DNA from 2 places in the Streptomyces sp. NPDC050988 genome. Region 1 is predicted to be linked to the other one. Evidence: riboswitches for the same ligand, from Rfam matches in the RefSeq annotation. Region 1 holds a riboswitch; the other holds the start of a gene.
The links. Region 1 has a riboswitch for ZMP and ZTP ahead of ACIBEI_RS01045 (bifunctional 5,10-methylenetetrahydrofolate dehydrogenase/5,10-methenyltetrahydrofolate cyclohydrolase). Riboswitches for the same ligand answer to the same signal wherever they lie in the genome.
Positions count from the first base shown of each region.

Region 2: it holds a riboswitch for ZMP and ZTP, as region 1 does, so the genes downstream of both, ACIBEI_RS40200 (glycine hydroxymethyltransferase) here and ACIBEI_RS01045 (bifunctional 5,10-methylenetetrahydrofolate dehydrogenase/5,10-methenyltetrahydrofolate cyclohydrolase) in region 1, are expected to answer to the same signal.

Region 1 covers NZ_JBITFQ010000001.1:229,716-236,956, reverse strand. The annotation lists gene ctaD (cytochrome c oxidase subunit I) at 1-486, opposite strand, end outside; gene ACIBEI_RS01055 (RNA polymerase sigma factor) at 593-1,156, shown strand; gene ACIBEI_RS01050 (CU044_5270 family protein) at 1,149-2,186, shown strand; gene ACIBEI_RS01045 (bifunctional 5,10-methylenetetrahydrofolate dehydrogenase/5,10-methenyltetrahydrofolate cyclohydrolase) at 2,187-3,035, opposite strand; ZMP/ZTP riboswitch at 3,056-3,142, opposite strand; gene ACIBEI_RS01040 (hypothetical protein) at 3,271-4,125, opposite strand; gene ACIBEI_RS01035 (MarR family winged helix-turn-helix transcriptional regulator) at 4,204-4,737, shown strand; gene ACIBEI_RS01030 (nuclear transport factor 2 family protein) at 4,759-5,130, opposite strand; gene ACIBEI_RS01025 (hypothetical protein) at 5,317-5,613, shown strand; gene ACIBEI_RS01020 (hypothetical protein) at 5,788-6,015, shown strand; gene ACIBEI_RS01015 (hypothetical protein) at 6,310-7,241, opposite strand, start outside.
Region 2 covers NZ_JBITFQ010000031.1:40,342-47,582, reverse strand. The annotation lists gene ACIBEI_RS40225 (PLP-dependent aminotransferase family protein) at 1-738, shown strand, start outside; gene ACIBEI_RS40220 (hypothetical protein) at 1,011-1,967, opposite strand; gene ACIBEI_RS40215 (hypothetical protein) at 2,116-2,475, shown strand; gene ACIBEI_RS40210 (glutathionylspermidine synthase family protein) at 2,527-3,711, shown strand; gene rocD (ornithine--oxo-acid transaminase) at 3,778-4,983, opposite strand; ZMP/ZTP riboswitch at 5,156-5,242, shown strand; gene ACIBEI_RS40200 (glycine hydroxymethyltransferase) at 5,275-6,720, shown strand; gene ACIBEI_RS40195 (hypothetical protein) at 7,183-7,241, opposite strand, start outside.

The DNA of each region.
Region 1 (7,241 bases):
GCCGATGCCCGGCGAACGGACCGCGTCCGACAGCGGGCTGTAGGCGAACCAGCCGAAGTCGGCCGCACCCTGCGGGGTGAGGAACCCGCCGACCGCGATCAGCGAGCCGAACAGGTACAGCCAGTAGGCGAACATGTTCAGCCGGGGGAACGCCACGTCGGGCGCGCCGATCTGCAGCGGCATGATCCAGTTGGTGAAACCGGCGAACAGCGGCGTCGCGAACATCAGCAGCATGATCGTGCCGTGCATCGTGAACGCCTGGTTGAACTGCTCGTTCGACATGATCTGCGTGCCCGGACGGGCCAGCTCGGCGCGCATGAACAGCGCCATCACGCCACCGATGCAGAAGAACGCGAACGACGTGACCAGGTACAACGTACCGATCGTCTTGTGGTCGGTGGTGGTCAGCCGGCGGACGGCGGCGAGGCCCGGGCGGCGGCCCGCACGCGGGGGCGCGAGCGCCGCGGTGACAGTGTTGCTCTCCATACCCCGCCTGTGTCCGAGGCGCGTCCCGGCGTCACACTGAGGCGGAGCGACAAGGATCACCGCGTACAGCTGTGACGATCGAGGGACTGCCGGACACCTACGGAACATGAGCAACGACGAGACCTTCGCCGCTGCCTATCGCGAGCACTACTGGGCGGTCAGCCGGTACGTTGCGCGGCGACTGGACGGCCGGACGAGCGAAGTCGAGGAAGTGGTGGCGGAGGTCTTCACCGTCGCCTGGCGCCGCCGGTCCGACCTGCCCGACTCTCCCCTTCCCTGGCTGTACGGCGTGGCACGCAACTGCCTGTCCAACGCGGTACGCGGCTACGGGCGACGGCGGCGACTGGTCGACAAGCTCGGTCACGACGAGACCGCGCACGGCCGGCAGATCGTGGACAGCCCCGACTCGGAGCGGCCCGGCGCCTGGGTGCACGACGCGCTGGCCCGCCTTGCCCCCGCCGATCAGGAGGTTCTGCGGCTCAGCACCTGGGAGGAACTCGGCATCGACGAGGTCGCCGTGGCCCTCGGCTGCGGCAGCAGGGCGGCGGCGATGCGGCTGCACCGCGCCCGCCGCCGGCTCAGAGCCGAGATCGACAGCATGCGGCCCGCCGTGGCCGTCGGTCCCACGACGCCTCGCCGCGACACCCCGAAGGAGCAGCGCCATGGCTGACGAACTCGAACTGCTGCGCCGCGCCAACCCGGTGCCGTCCGGCGGCCCCCGCTTCGGCGACGGACCGCTGGGCCACGAGGCCGAGCGCCGCCTCAACCAGCTCATGGGACCGGCGACCGACGAGCGCCCGGGGCCGGGCCGTTTCCTGTCCGGCCGCAGCAGCCTCGGCCGGCTGCTGCGCGGCCCTCGTCCCCGCCGTACGCGTCTCGTGTGGGCCCTCGCGACGACCGCGGCCGTCGCCGTGACCTCCCTCGCGCTCCTCCTCGCGGGCCCGAGCACCGCCCCCGCGGTGGCCGCGCCGCGCCCGCTGGTCGTCCGGGCCGACTCCACCCCCGTACCGCTGGACCGGCTGGCCGAGAGTGCCGGCATGGCCGCGGCGGACGGTTCGTCCGGTCTGCGCAAGGGCACACATGTGCAGTCGTGGAGCATGGGCATGTCGGAGGACAAGCCTCCGATCACGCTCCCCGTGGAGCGGATCGTGCGCTGGAACGCGGACGACAGCCACACGGAACTGGTCGTCGCGACCGACCCGCGTCATCCGGGCCGGCCGGTCCTGTCCGACGCGGACGGCGATCCGGGCCTCGTCGACGACGGACACGTCATCAGCGAGCAGACCTTCCCGCCGAGCTGGAGCGACGCCCCGCCCGAGTCGCCGCCCCCGCACGACGCCGAGCGGCTGCGCGCCTATCTGCAGGACGCGCAGCACACCGACACCCCCCTGACCACGAGCGAACTGCTGGACGCCACAGGGATGTTGCTCGACACCTGGACCCTCGGCACCCGTGAGGACGCGGCACTCGCCCAAGTCCTCGCGGACGCCGACGGACTGCGGCCCGTCGGCCAGGTGACCGATCGCCTGGGCCGGAGTGGTCAGGCGTACGTGTACGACGACGCCGGGTCCCGCCGGATGCTGATCATGGATCCGGTCACCGGTGCCGTCCTCGGCCTGGAGAGCACCGCCACGGCCGCCGACCCCGAGTACGGACTCGAGGCGGGCGACGTCATGGACTATCGCGCGTGGATGCGCTGATCAGGCGCCGGTCTGCCGGGTGGCCGCCTCGACGGTCTGGGCCAGCAGCGTGGCGATCGTCATCGGACCGACCCCGCCCGGTACGGGAGTGATCAGCGAGGCCCGCTCCCGTGCGCTGTCGAAGTCGACGTCGCCGATGTTGCCGGGGTTGTAGCCGGCGTCGACGACGACGGCGCCGGGCTTGACGTCCTCGCCGCGAATCAGCCGCGGCCGTCCCACCGCGGCCACCACGATGTCCGCCTCCCGCACGACCGACGACAGGTCGGCCGTGCGCGAGTGGCAGTACGTCACCGTGGCGTCGCGGCCGAGCAGCAGCATGCCCACCGGCTTGCCGAGGATCGCGCTGCGACCGACCACGACGGCCCGCTTGCCGGCCGGATCGACGTCGTACTCGTCCAGAAGCCGCATGATCCCGCCGGGCGTGCACGACGCGAAGCCCGGCAGACCGAAGCTCATCGCCGAGAAGGATGCCAGCGTGACCCCGTCGATGTCCTTCTCCGGAGCGATCGCCTCGAACGCCGCGCGCTCGTCGATGTGATGACCCATCGGGTGCTGCAAGAGGATGCCGTGCACGGTCGGGTCGGCGGACAACTCGGTGAGCGTGCCGATCAGCTCGTCCGTCGTGGTCCCGGCTGGCAGAGCCACGTGCCGCGATTCGATACCCGCCTTGCGGGAACGGTTCTGCTTCATGCGTACGTACGTGACGGAGGCGGGGTCCTCACCCACCAGCACGGTCGCCAGACAGGGCGCCACCCCGGTGCGTTCGGTGAGGTCGGCCGCCCGCTTCGCCGTCTCCTCGACGATCCGACGGGCGGGACCGGTGCCGTCCATGAGCTGGGCCTGGGACATGAGCCACTCCTGAGCGTCGTAGATGATGCCCAGGCGCGCGGCGAAGACGTGTGCGTCGGGCCGCTCCCCGGTGGTACTCCACCTCAGCGCCAGTCACGGCCTGCCCCAACAGTACGCTCCGCTGGGGTGCGGTTGTCGTCTGCGGGCGGTCGGTGGCTGGTCGCGCAGTTCCCCGCGCCCCTTACGGGGGCGCGATGTCCGCAGCGCAATCGGCCGGTCCTGTCTCAACCGAGGTTCAGGCGTCCTCCTCGGGCCCGGCCGTCGGGTCCACGCCTGCCAGGAACCCGTTCGCCTGCGCCTCGATGCGTACGGCACCGATGGCCGCCGCCCAGCGCGCCACCTCGGTCGCGAGGGCCGCGGCTCCCGCCTCGTCGCCGCGGTCGCGGGCCAGCACGGCCAAGAGCATTTGCTGGGAGAGGGTGCCGGGGACGTTACCCGCCCGGGCGCCGAGAGCGGTCGCCCGGGTCCAGCGCTCGCGTGCCCGCGCGTGGTCCAGGTCGTCGTGGTCGTGGTCGCCGAGATGCCGCAGCGCCTCACGGGCGAGGAGGTCGTCGCCCGACTCCCCGGCGCTCAGGGCGAGTTCGTAGTGCGCGGGCGCCGCCTCACGCTCGGCGAAGAGGTTGTCGACGACCAGCCCGAGGTACATCCGCGCCCACCCCCGGCGCACATCGTCCTCCGCCCGCTCGCACAGCTCCCGCGCACGCTGCCGCAGCTCCGCCAGCTCGGCGGGATCCTTGCCCGCGGGCCCGAACCGGAACGTGCCGTCACCGAGGAGCAGCCGGACGTACGTGTGCCGCAGCCGTACGAAGTCCAGGTCCCAGAGGCCGACCGGCGCGGTCGGTTCGGCCAGTGCCTTGTCCGCGGCGGCGATCCGGGTGGCCGCGGTGTCCGTACCGCCGAACCAGTCGTGTTCGAGAGCGACCTCCGCCCCGGCCAGAGCGAGGGCCGCCCGGCCGTGCGGATCGGCCGTCGCGGCCGCGTCGAGGAGAGCCGAGGCACGCTGCCATCGTCCGGCCCGGGCGAGTTCACGCGCCGCGGCGACGACCTCGTCCACCGGAAGGACGGCTTGGGTCGTACTCGTCTTCGTCATGGCGAGGAAGGTAGTAATCGGAAAAACTATCCACAAGAAAACTATCGGGCGGTTGTCAGGACGTCGGGAGGAAAAGAGGTGGGCGACTCGGTCGACCGGCACGTCGCGCTCTGGTCGAAGGAGCTCGGCTGGATGGACCCGGTCAAGGAGGCGATCTTCGCGCGGCTCGCGATCCTGGCGCGGCACGCGGCGCAGGCCCGCCGGGACACTTTGGACTCCGACGGGCTCAGGCACTGGCAGTTCAAGGTGCTGCTCACCCTGCGCAGGCTCGGCCCGCCGTACGAGACGAGCCCGTCACGGCTCGCCGATCTGCTCGGTCTGACCCGGGGCGCGCTGTCGGCACGGCTCGGTCCGCTGGAGGACGCCGGCCTGATCACGCGTACGCACGACGCGGCGGACCGCCGCCGGGTCCACGTACGGCTCACCCCGGCGGGATACGACGCCTTCGAGCAGCACGCGGCCTCCGAAGAACATGGCGAGAACGCGCTGCTCTCAGTGCTGTCAGAAAGAGAGAAGCGGACACTCGCCGACCTGCTCCGGAAGCTGGTCGAGGCCGCAGAGGCCGCCCCGGCCGGGTCTGAGCCGAAAAGGTCCAGGTCAGACGGGTCGTGACCCGGACCCTCGGCATACCCCTTACGGTTCTTCGTCCCATGCCTGCAGCACCGTCTGGTCGACGATCTTGCCGTCGCGCAGCGACATCATCGAGTTCGCGAGCACCCTGGTGCCGTCCGCGTACTGACAGGACTCGGTGAAGGCGACATGGTCGCCCTGGATCACGCACTGTTCCAACTTGTGTGTCATGTCGCGGCTGTAGACGTCCTCGAGCATCTCGCTGATCTGCTCGCGGCCGTGCATGACCTTGGGGTGGCTGGGCTGGGTGTTGCGGTCGACGACGCGCAGCTCCGCGTCGTCCGCGTACAGCGACAGGAGCGCCGACGCGTTCTGGCCTTCGATGCCCCGGCGAAGGGCTTCGGTGTCGAAGCCGGGGCTTGCCGCAGTGCCCATGATGGACCTCCTTGTGGACCACTGGCGAAGACCGCGGCCCGGTACGGAGCGGGCCGTTGAGGGCCTCTCCCTCCGAGACTCCTCCGGCGCGGCGGCCACGGCAAGCGCAGGAGGGCCGATGCGCCTGTCGGGTGAGGGGCCGGGTGCGGCCGTGTCCGTGGGCGGCCCGCCACCGTTCCTGAAGGCATGACCTCAACACGACGTATCGTCGCCGCCGTTGGCCTCGCCATCGGCGTCACGGGACTTGCCGTACCGTCCGCGAGCGCTGCCACCACCCCGGAGACGGGAAAGGTGAACCCCATCGCGATGCTCGACTCGCTCGCCGTGAGCGACCTTCCCGCCGAGCACAAGGCCGAGATGCCGAGGGTCTCCGACCAGCTCGACAAGCTCAATGAGCTGAACGGCCTCTACCAGCTGGAGCAGCTCCACCAGGTGACCGACCTCGCGGCCCCCGCCATGGGACTGGTCGGGGCGTTCGAGTAGACCCGTCGCGTACCGAACGGCCCGGTCCGTCGGCGTGTGCCTCGTGGGGAGGCCCACGCCGACGTCTTTTTGTGCGGGGCAGGGGTGCGCCTTGACGTAATGCCCGGGTATTCGGGGGCCGGGGCAAGGCCCGCCCCGGATGCGCGTCCGGGCGGTCCGGGTGAGGCTGAGGGCATGTCGGAACATCCCGTAGTGGTCATGCACCCGCCGCAGGAGGAGGGCGGGCGGCGCGTGACGGTCCACGGCGAGCCGATCGGCGTCGCCATGAACCTCCTGGACGTCGTCGAGTTCCTGCGCCGCGCGGGCCTGGAGTTCGACGAGAACGAGGCCGCGGTGTCACCGCTCATCGAGTGGCGCGGCGGAGGACCGTCCTACTGGGGGCCGGAGCCGCGCCGACCCTGACGGCCGTACGCAGGTCAGCGGGCGCGTGTAGGGGCCCCCGTCCTTCGGCGGGAGTACCTCGTCCCCGGCGACTGCCCCCACGGGACCAGGGCGAATGCCTCCGTGGGCACGACGTGCGGGGCCGCGGCGGCGCGGAGGCTGGTGGCACCAGGAATGAGGAGGCCGCCATGAACCGCCGGATCCGCATCCGTCCCACCCGCCGCACGACCACCGCGCGCGACACGACGATCGACCGCAGGACCCCCTCGGGACGACTCCTTCCGTACTGACTGCCGTAGCGGCCCCCGGCGGACGTCAGCAGATGGTCTGGGTGCTGTTGACCAGGGTGTTGTTGCGGAACGTGGTGTTGTCACCGCAAGGGCTCTCGCGGATCGAGGAGTTGGTCACCCGGAGGTTCTGGACGGTGATGTCCGAGTTGTTCGGGAACTCCGAGCGTGCGGCCAGCCAGATCTCGCCGCCGCCCGTGACGCTGCCGCTCTGGGCGGCGAGGTTCACGTTGTAGCAGTTCTCGATCAGGATCGCGTTGTTGCCCGTGTCGGAGATGGTCACGCGGTCGATCGTCGCGCCACCGCTCTCGGAGACGCAGAAGACGCCCCGGCCGCCACCGCGCGCGACGACCTCGCCGACCCGCACGTTGGTCGGGTACCCGCTGCCGATCCGGCCGTTGCGGTTGGCCATGCGGAAGGCCGCGTAACCCGTACCGGCGCCCGCGCCGTCCGCGTCGACCTTTGTGACCGTCGCGTTGATGGTCTGGTTCAGCAGGAGACCGGACTCGCCCACATTGCGGGCGGTGACCGTGCCGATGGTGAGGCCGTCGACCCCGTACGTCTCCACGGCGTGGCTGCTCGCCCCGGAGACGTAGACGTTGTCGATCCGGACGTTGCGCGTCCACTGGCTGGTGTCGCCGCGGTTGTCGATGCGTACGCCGAGACCGCGTGAGAGGCGCATGTCGATCTGGCCGAGCACGACGTTGGTGACGTTGCGCATGAAGACGCCGTACAGCGGGGTGCCGGTGAGGTTCAGATGCTGGACCTCGATGTCCCGGGCGCCGCGTGCGTAGACCGGGGCCTGGTCGCCGGAGCCCGAACCGGTGACGTTGATGGTGCCGCACACGTCGAGCACGGTGTAGCTCGGCAGGGAGACCCGGGAACCGGCGGCGATGGCGCCCGAACCGCGCACCACGACGCGTTCCTTCGAAGTGCGGCCCGCCGTAAGGCTGTTGACGG
Region 2 (7,241 bases), on a different contig from region 1:
TTGACCGGGGGCAAGGGCAATGGCAAGGGCAACGGCAAGGGTGCGGCCGGTGGTGTGGGGGCTGTGTTGCTGACCCCCGCCCATCAGTTCCCCATGGGCGTGCCCCTGCATCCCGACCGACGTGCCGCCGTAGTCGACTGGGCGCGGCGCACGGGCGGGCTGATCCTGGAGGACGACTACGACGGGGAGTTCCGCTACGACCGGCAGCCCGTGGGCGCGCTCCAGGGCCTCGACCCGGACCACGTGGTGTACATGGGCACCGCCAGCAAGGCCCTGGCCCCCGGCCTGCGACTCGGCTGGCTGGTCATGCCGCCGGATCTGGCGGCCGAGGTCACGGCGGCGAAGGGCGGTGCGGACTGGTCGTGCGGCGTCCTGGACCAGCTGACCCTGGCGGAGTTCATCACATCGGGCGCGTACGACCGCCATGTGCGCGCCTCACGCCTCCGTTACCGCCGTCGCCGCGACCTCCTCGTCTCGGCCCTGGCGGCCCACGCCCCGTCGGTGACGGCCACCGGCATCGCGGCCGGCCTCCACGCGGTACTCCAACTCCCGCCCGGCACCGAGCAGTCGGTCGTCCGCGCGGCGGTCTGGCAGGGCCTGGCGGTCCACGGCCTGACCCGCTACCGCCACCCGACCGCCACGGCCCCACCCCTGGACGCACTGGTCGTGGGCTACGGCACACCCACGGACAGCGGCTGGCCGGGAGCACTGGAGGCCCTGGTCAGGGCGCTGCCTTAGCTTCGGCTGACGGGCTGACGGGCTGACGGGCTGACGGGCTGACGGGCTGACGGGCTGACGGGCTGACGGGCTGGCGGCCTGGAGAGCTGGAGGCCTGGAGAGCTGGAGGACTTGGGGTGTCGAGGGTCTGTGGCCGGCGCGTGCTGGGGTGCCTGGCGTGTGCTGGGGTGCCTGGGGCGGCCCGGTGGCTCGGCCGTCGAGGGGCTCGAACAGGCCGCCACCACACCCGTCCGGCACCCCATTCCGCCCCGCCCCGCCACGCCCTCCGAGCCCTACGGCGCAACCGACTCCGACTCGTCCACCTCCACCGGCGCCTCCCCGAAGCGCGCGAGCGCCAGCGCCCCGGCCACCGCCACGGCGAAGCCGAGCACGGCCAGCCAGGCCAACCCCTCCCGCGTACGGTCGCCCAGCCACACCACGCCCACCACCGCGGGCCCGATGGTCTCGCCGATGACCAGTCCCGCCGTGGCCGCAGTCACCGAGCCCCGCTGGAGCGCCGACGTGAGAAGCAGGAACGCCGCGCCGCCGCCCAGCAGCAGGGCGTACGTCGCCGGGTTGGTGAAGAGTGCCGAGGGGGTGAGGCCGTCGATGAGCCGGACCGCCACCTCGACCACCCCGAACCCGAACCCGGCACCCAGCCCGAGCGCGAGCGCCCGCCCCCGATCGGGCAGCCGTCCGGCCAGTGCGCCGAGGAGGAGCACTGCGACGGCGGTGCCGAGCATCGCGTACTTGAGCGCGGTCGACCCGGCCTTGTCCCCCTCCTCCCCGGACGCGAGCCCGAGCATCGCGAGCCCCGCGCACACGACCGCGACCGCGCCCCATTCGAGCCCGCTCAGCCGCACATGGAGCAGCCATGCCGCGACCACCGCCGTCACGGCGAGGCTCGCGGCGAGCGCCGCCCCCACCGCGTAGATCGGGAGCGACCGCAGAGCCGCGATCTGCAGGACGAACCCGACCCCGTCGAGCGCGAGCCCGGCGATGTACCGCCACTCGCGCAACGCGCGCCACAACAAGGCGGCGTCCACACCGGAAGCACCCGCTGACGACCCGCCGGAGGGCCCGCCGGACGAGCCATCGCGGGACCTGCCGGACGGCCCGCCGGGGGAGCCTCCCGGGGAGCCGGAGCTCTCCGGGCCCCGCGCGGCGCCTCGCGAGGCCGCCCGCGCCGCGATCGCCTGCAGCACCGTCGCCGTGCCGAAGCACACCGCCGCGCCAAGGGCACACACCATTCCAAAGAGCACAAAGCGACTCTAGGGGAGGGGGAATTCGGGAGAGCCGTTTGTACAACCCGCTCACCTGATCTTTAACCTGTCCGGGGCCGGACGAGCGAGCCGGCCATGGACGAGCCCGCCTGACGGGCCCAACGGGGGAGAGAACATGGCGGACCAGCGCAGGAAACTGCGTTCGAGCACGGTCGTACTCGGCGGAATGGGCGTCCTCGCCGCGGCCCTCACCTCGTGCGGCTCCGACCCCGACCGCCGCTGTGTCGACCGCGACAGCTACGAGTACGACGGCTACAAGATCGTCGCCGACAAGAACTGCAAGTCGGGCTCCACCTCCTCCTCGTCCGGCAAGAACCGCAAGAGCAGCGGCAGCCGAACCGGCACGGTCGACGCCGCCTGGTACTACGACGCCGACGTCAGCGCCGGCTACGCCGACTACGGCACCTTCAGCCGCAGCGAGGCCGTGGACCGGGACGGCTTCGGCTGCTCCGGCTCGGGCAGCGGCGGCGGCTGACCCCGGGGAAGTCGGGAGAACCCAGCAACTCCGAGGAACCGGACCGCCGTCATGGAACGCCGCACCACGACCCCCCGCCCCGGCTGGCAGCAGACCGTCGAGGAACAGGGCCTCATCTACCCCCTCACGCGCCACCCGGACGACTCCCTGCGCCCGTACTGGGACGAGTCCGCCTACTACGTCTTCTCCCTCCCCGAGGTCGAGGCCCTGGAGGAGGTCGTCGAGGAACTCCACATGATGTGCCTGGCCGCGGCCGAACACATCGTCACCGAGAACCGCTTCACCGACCTCGGCATCACCGACCCGCGGGTGACCGAGGCGGTCGCCGAGGCCTGGCACCGACGCTCCGAACTCCCGTCCCTGTACGGCCGTTTCGACCTCCGCCACGACGGCACCGGCCCGGCGAAGCTCCTGGAGTACAACGCCGACACCCCGACCTCACTCGTCGAGGCCGCCAGCCCCCAGTGGTTCTGGATGGAGGAACGCTTCCCCGGCGCCGACCAGTGGAACTCCCTCCACGAACGCCTCGTCGACGCCTGGAAGAAACAGTCCGCCCTCCTCCCGCCGGGCAGCCCCCTCTACTTCGCGCACTCCGCCGCCGACGAACTCGGCGAGGACCTGATGACCGTCGCCTATCTCAAGGAGACCGCGGAACAGGCCGGCCTCGACACCTCCTGGATCGCCATGGAGGAGATCGGCTGGGACCGCCTCTCCGGCCGCTTCGTCGACAAGCAACTCCGCTTCATCCGCAGCTGCTTCAAGCTCTATCCGTGGGAGTGGCTCACCACCGACCGCTTCGCCCCGCACGTCCTCGCCACCCTCGACAACGGCGGCGGCACGGGGACCACGATGTGGATCGAGCCGGCCTGGAAGATGCTGCTCAGCAACAAGGCCCTCCTCGCGATCCTCTGGGAGCTGTACCCGGACCACCCCAACCTCCTCCCCGCCTTCCTCGACGGCCCCCGCGAACTGGCCACCACCCGCGGATACGTGGCCAAGCCCCTGCTCGGCCGCGAGGGCGCCGGCGTCACGGTCCACGAACCGGGCTCCGCTCCCGTCGTCCGCGAAGAGCCCTGCTGCTACCAGGAGTTGGCACCCCTCCCTTCCTTCGACGGCAACCGCGTCGTCCTCGGAGCCTGGGTCGTCGAGAACGAGTCGGCAGGCCTCGGCATCCGCGAATCCTCCGGCCTGATCACGGACGAGTACGCCCGCTTCCTGCCGCACGTGATCCTGTGACCCACCTCCACGACACCGGGCCGGACGCCCTCGGTCCGGCGAGGCCGGAGATGCCAAAGACGCTGGTCACACACCCAATACGCCCCGCAGCTGAGCGAGCCCCCAGTCCAGGTCCTCCTTACTGATCACCAGCGGCGGCGCGATCCGGACCGTGGACCCATGGGTGTCCTTGACCAGCACACCCCGGTCCATCAGCTTCTCGGAGATCTCCCGCCCCGTGCCGTACGCCGGGTCGATGTCGATCCCCGCCCAGAGCCCGCGCCCCCGCACCTGAGTGATCCGGCCCGAACCGGCCAACTGCCCCAGCTCCCGGTGCAGATGCTCGCCCAGCTCGGTGGCCCGCCGCTGGTACTCGCCCGACCGCAGCATCGCGATCACCTCCAGCGCCACCGCACAGGCCAGCGGATTCCCGCCGAACGTCGACCCGTGCTCACCCGGCCGGAACACCCCGAGCACCTCGCGCGACGACACCACCGCCGACACCGGCACGACCCCGCCCCCGAGCGCCTTGCCCAGCACGTACATGTCCGGCACGACCCCCTCGTGCTCACACGCGAAGGTCCGCCCCGTCCGCCCGAGGCCCGACTGGATCTCGTCCGCCACGAACAGCACGTTCCGCTCCCGCGTCAGCTCCCGTACGCCCGCGAGATAGCCGGCCGGCGGCACCAGCACCCCCGCCTCGCCCTGAATGGGCTCCAGCAGCACGGCCACCGTGTTCTCCGTGACCGCAGCGCGCATCGCCGTCAGATCCCCGTACGGCACGATCTCGAAGCCCGGCGTGTACGGACCGAAGTCCGCCCGGGCCTCGGAATCCGTGGAGAAGCTGATGATCGTCGTCGTACGCCCGTGGAAGTTGTTGCCCGCCACGACGACCTTCGCCATCCCCTCAGGCACGCCCTTGACGCGGTACCCCCACTTCCGGGCGGTCTTCACGGCCGACTCGACCGCCTCCGCGCCCGTGTTCATCGGCAGCACCATCTCCATGCCGCACAACTCGGCCAGCCGCGCGCAGAACTCGGCGAACCGGTCATGATGGAATGCCCGCGACGTCAGCGTCACCCGCTCCAGCTGCGCCTTCGCCGCCTCGATCAACCGTCTGTTGCCGTGCCCGAAATTCAGCGCCGAATACCCGGCCAGCAGATCCAGATAACGGCGCCCCTCGACATCCGTCATCCAGGCCCCGTCCGCCGTCGCCACGACGACCGGAAGCGGGTGGTAGGTGGGCGCGCTGTGCGCTTCGGCCGAGGCGATCAGTTCATCGGTGGTGCTCACGGGGTCTCCGTTTCCGGCCGCACGAGGCTCGTGACCTGCTTCTTTTCCCGCCGCTGTTCCCGGGTCCCGGCCCGGCTCCCTTCCGGCCGTCCGAGTGCGTGTGGCCCCTTTCCTATCGTCGCTCGCATGGTGGACGGCGGAACATCTCTTCCGGGCGCGCCCGGTAGGCTCACCCACGGGCCGTGACTGGCGCGCTGGGATGGGACCGACCATCGGGGAGCGGCCCATGAACTGTGTGCCGTGCGCCTGGGCCGAACCGTGAACGCCGAACGCCCACGTCCGGAGGCCGTCATGCCAGAGCCCCTTTCCAACGAATCCACCGCCTTCCGCAGCGCCCTCGAAGTGATCCGCGCCGTCGAGCCCCGCGTCGCCGACGCCATCGGGCAGGAAGTCGCCGACCAGCGCGAGATGCTCAAGCTGATCGCCTCCGAGAACTACGCCTCCCCGGCCACCCTGCTGGCCATGGGCAACTGGTTCAGCGACAAGTACGCCGAAGGCACCGTCGGCCGCCGCTTCTACGCCGGCTGCCGCAACGTGGACACCGTCGAGGCCCTCGCCGCCGAGCACGCCCGCGAACTCTTCGGCGCCGAGCATGCCTACGCCCAGCCGCACTCCGGCATCGACGCCAACCTCGTCGCCTTCTGGGCCGTCCTCGCCGCCCGCGTCGAGACCCCCGCCCTTCAGAAGGCCGGCGTCCGCAACGTCAACGACCTCTCCGATGCCGACTGGGCCGAACTGCGCCAGGCCTTCGGCAACCAGCGCATGCTCGGCATGTCCCTGGACGCCGGCGGCCACCTCACCCACGGCTTCCGCCCGAACATCTCCGGCAAGATGTTCGACCAGCGCTCCTACGGCACCGACCCCGCCACCGGCCTCATCGACTACGAGGCCCTGCGCACCTCCGCCCGTGAGTTCAAGCCCCTGATCATCGTTGCCGGCTACTCCGCCTACCCCCGTCTCGTGAACTTCCGGATCATGCGGGAGATCGCCGACGAGGTCGGCGCCACGCTCATGGTCGACATGGCGCACTTCGCCGGTCTCGTCGCCGGCAAGGTCCTCACCGGCGACTTCGACCCGGTGCCGCACGCCCAGATCGTCACCACGACCACCCACAAGTCGCTGCGCGGCCCGCGCGGCGGCATGGTCCTGTGCGACTCCTCCCTCGCCGACCAGGTCGACCGCGGCTGCCCGATGGTCCTCGGCGGCCCCCTTCCGCACGTCATGGCCGCCAAGGCGGTCGCACTCGCCGAGGCCCGCCGCCCCGAGTTCCGCGACTACGCCCAGGCCGTCGTCGACAACGCCCGCGCTCTCGCCGAGGGCCTGATGCGACGCGGCGCCACGCTGGTCACCGGCGGCACCGACAACCACCTCAACCTCATCGACGTCGCCTCCTCCTACGGCCTCACCGGCCGCCAGGCCGAGTCGGCCCTGCTCGACTCGGGCATCGTCACCAACCGCAACGCCATCCCCGCCGACCCGAACGGCGCCTGGTACACCTCCGGCATCCGCATCGGCACCCCCGCGCTGACCACACGTGGCCTCGGCGCCACCGAGATGGACGAGATCGCCGGCCTCATCGACCGCGTCCTCGCCACCACGGAGCCCGGCACCACCGCCAAGGGCGCCCCTTCCAAGGCCCAGCACGTCCTGGACCCGAAGATCGCCGACGAGATCTCCCACCGGGCGACCGACCTCCTGACCGGCTTCCCCCTCTACCCGGAGATCGACCTCGGCTGAGACTTCGGCCGAGACCTCGGCCGAGGCCGCGGGCAATGGTGCGAGCGAGGGCGCGGGCACCGAGACCGAGAACTGACATCCGGTCTCGGCCGGAACCGCCCCACAAGCCGAACCAGCGGATTCGTAGGCCGACTCACAAGTCGATCAACTCCTGTCGTGACTCCCGCGGCGGCCCAGGCTCACGCCCGGCCGCCGCGCGGCGTATCAGCAGGGTGCCGCCGGAGCCGAGGGCGAGGCCCGCGGCGAGTCCGGCTGTCGCCCACCCCAGCTGCCCGCGGGATCGGCCGCACCGGCCGCCGTGCGCTCCGGACCGAATAGCTCCTTCCAACCCGCCCAACACAACTCCTCCTCCTCACAACTCCCCCTCCTCACAAGGCCCCTCCTCCGACAGGCCCCCCTCAGACACCCCACCCGGAGGTCCCTCTCAGACGCCGTTCTCAGCCCCCTTCGCAGAAGCCCCCCTCAGACATCCCTCAGCTCCTGCCGAGGCCCCGCCTCCCGCACCCGAACCCGCCGGCGGC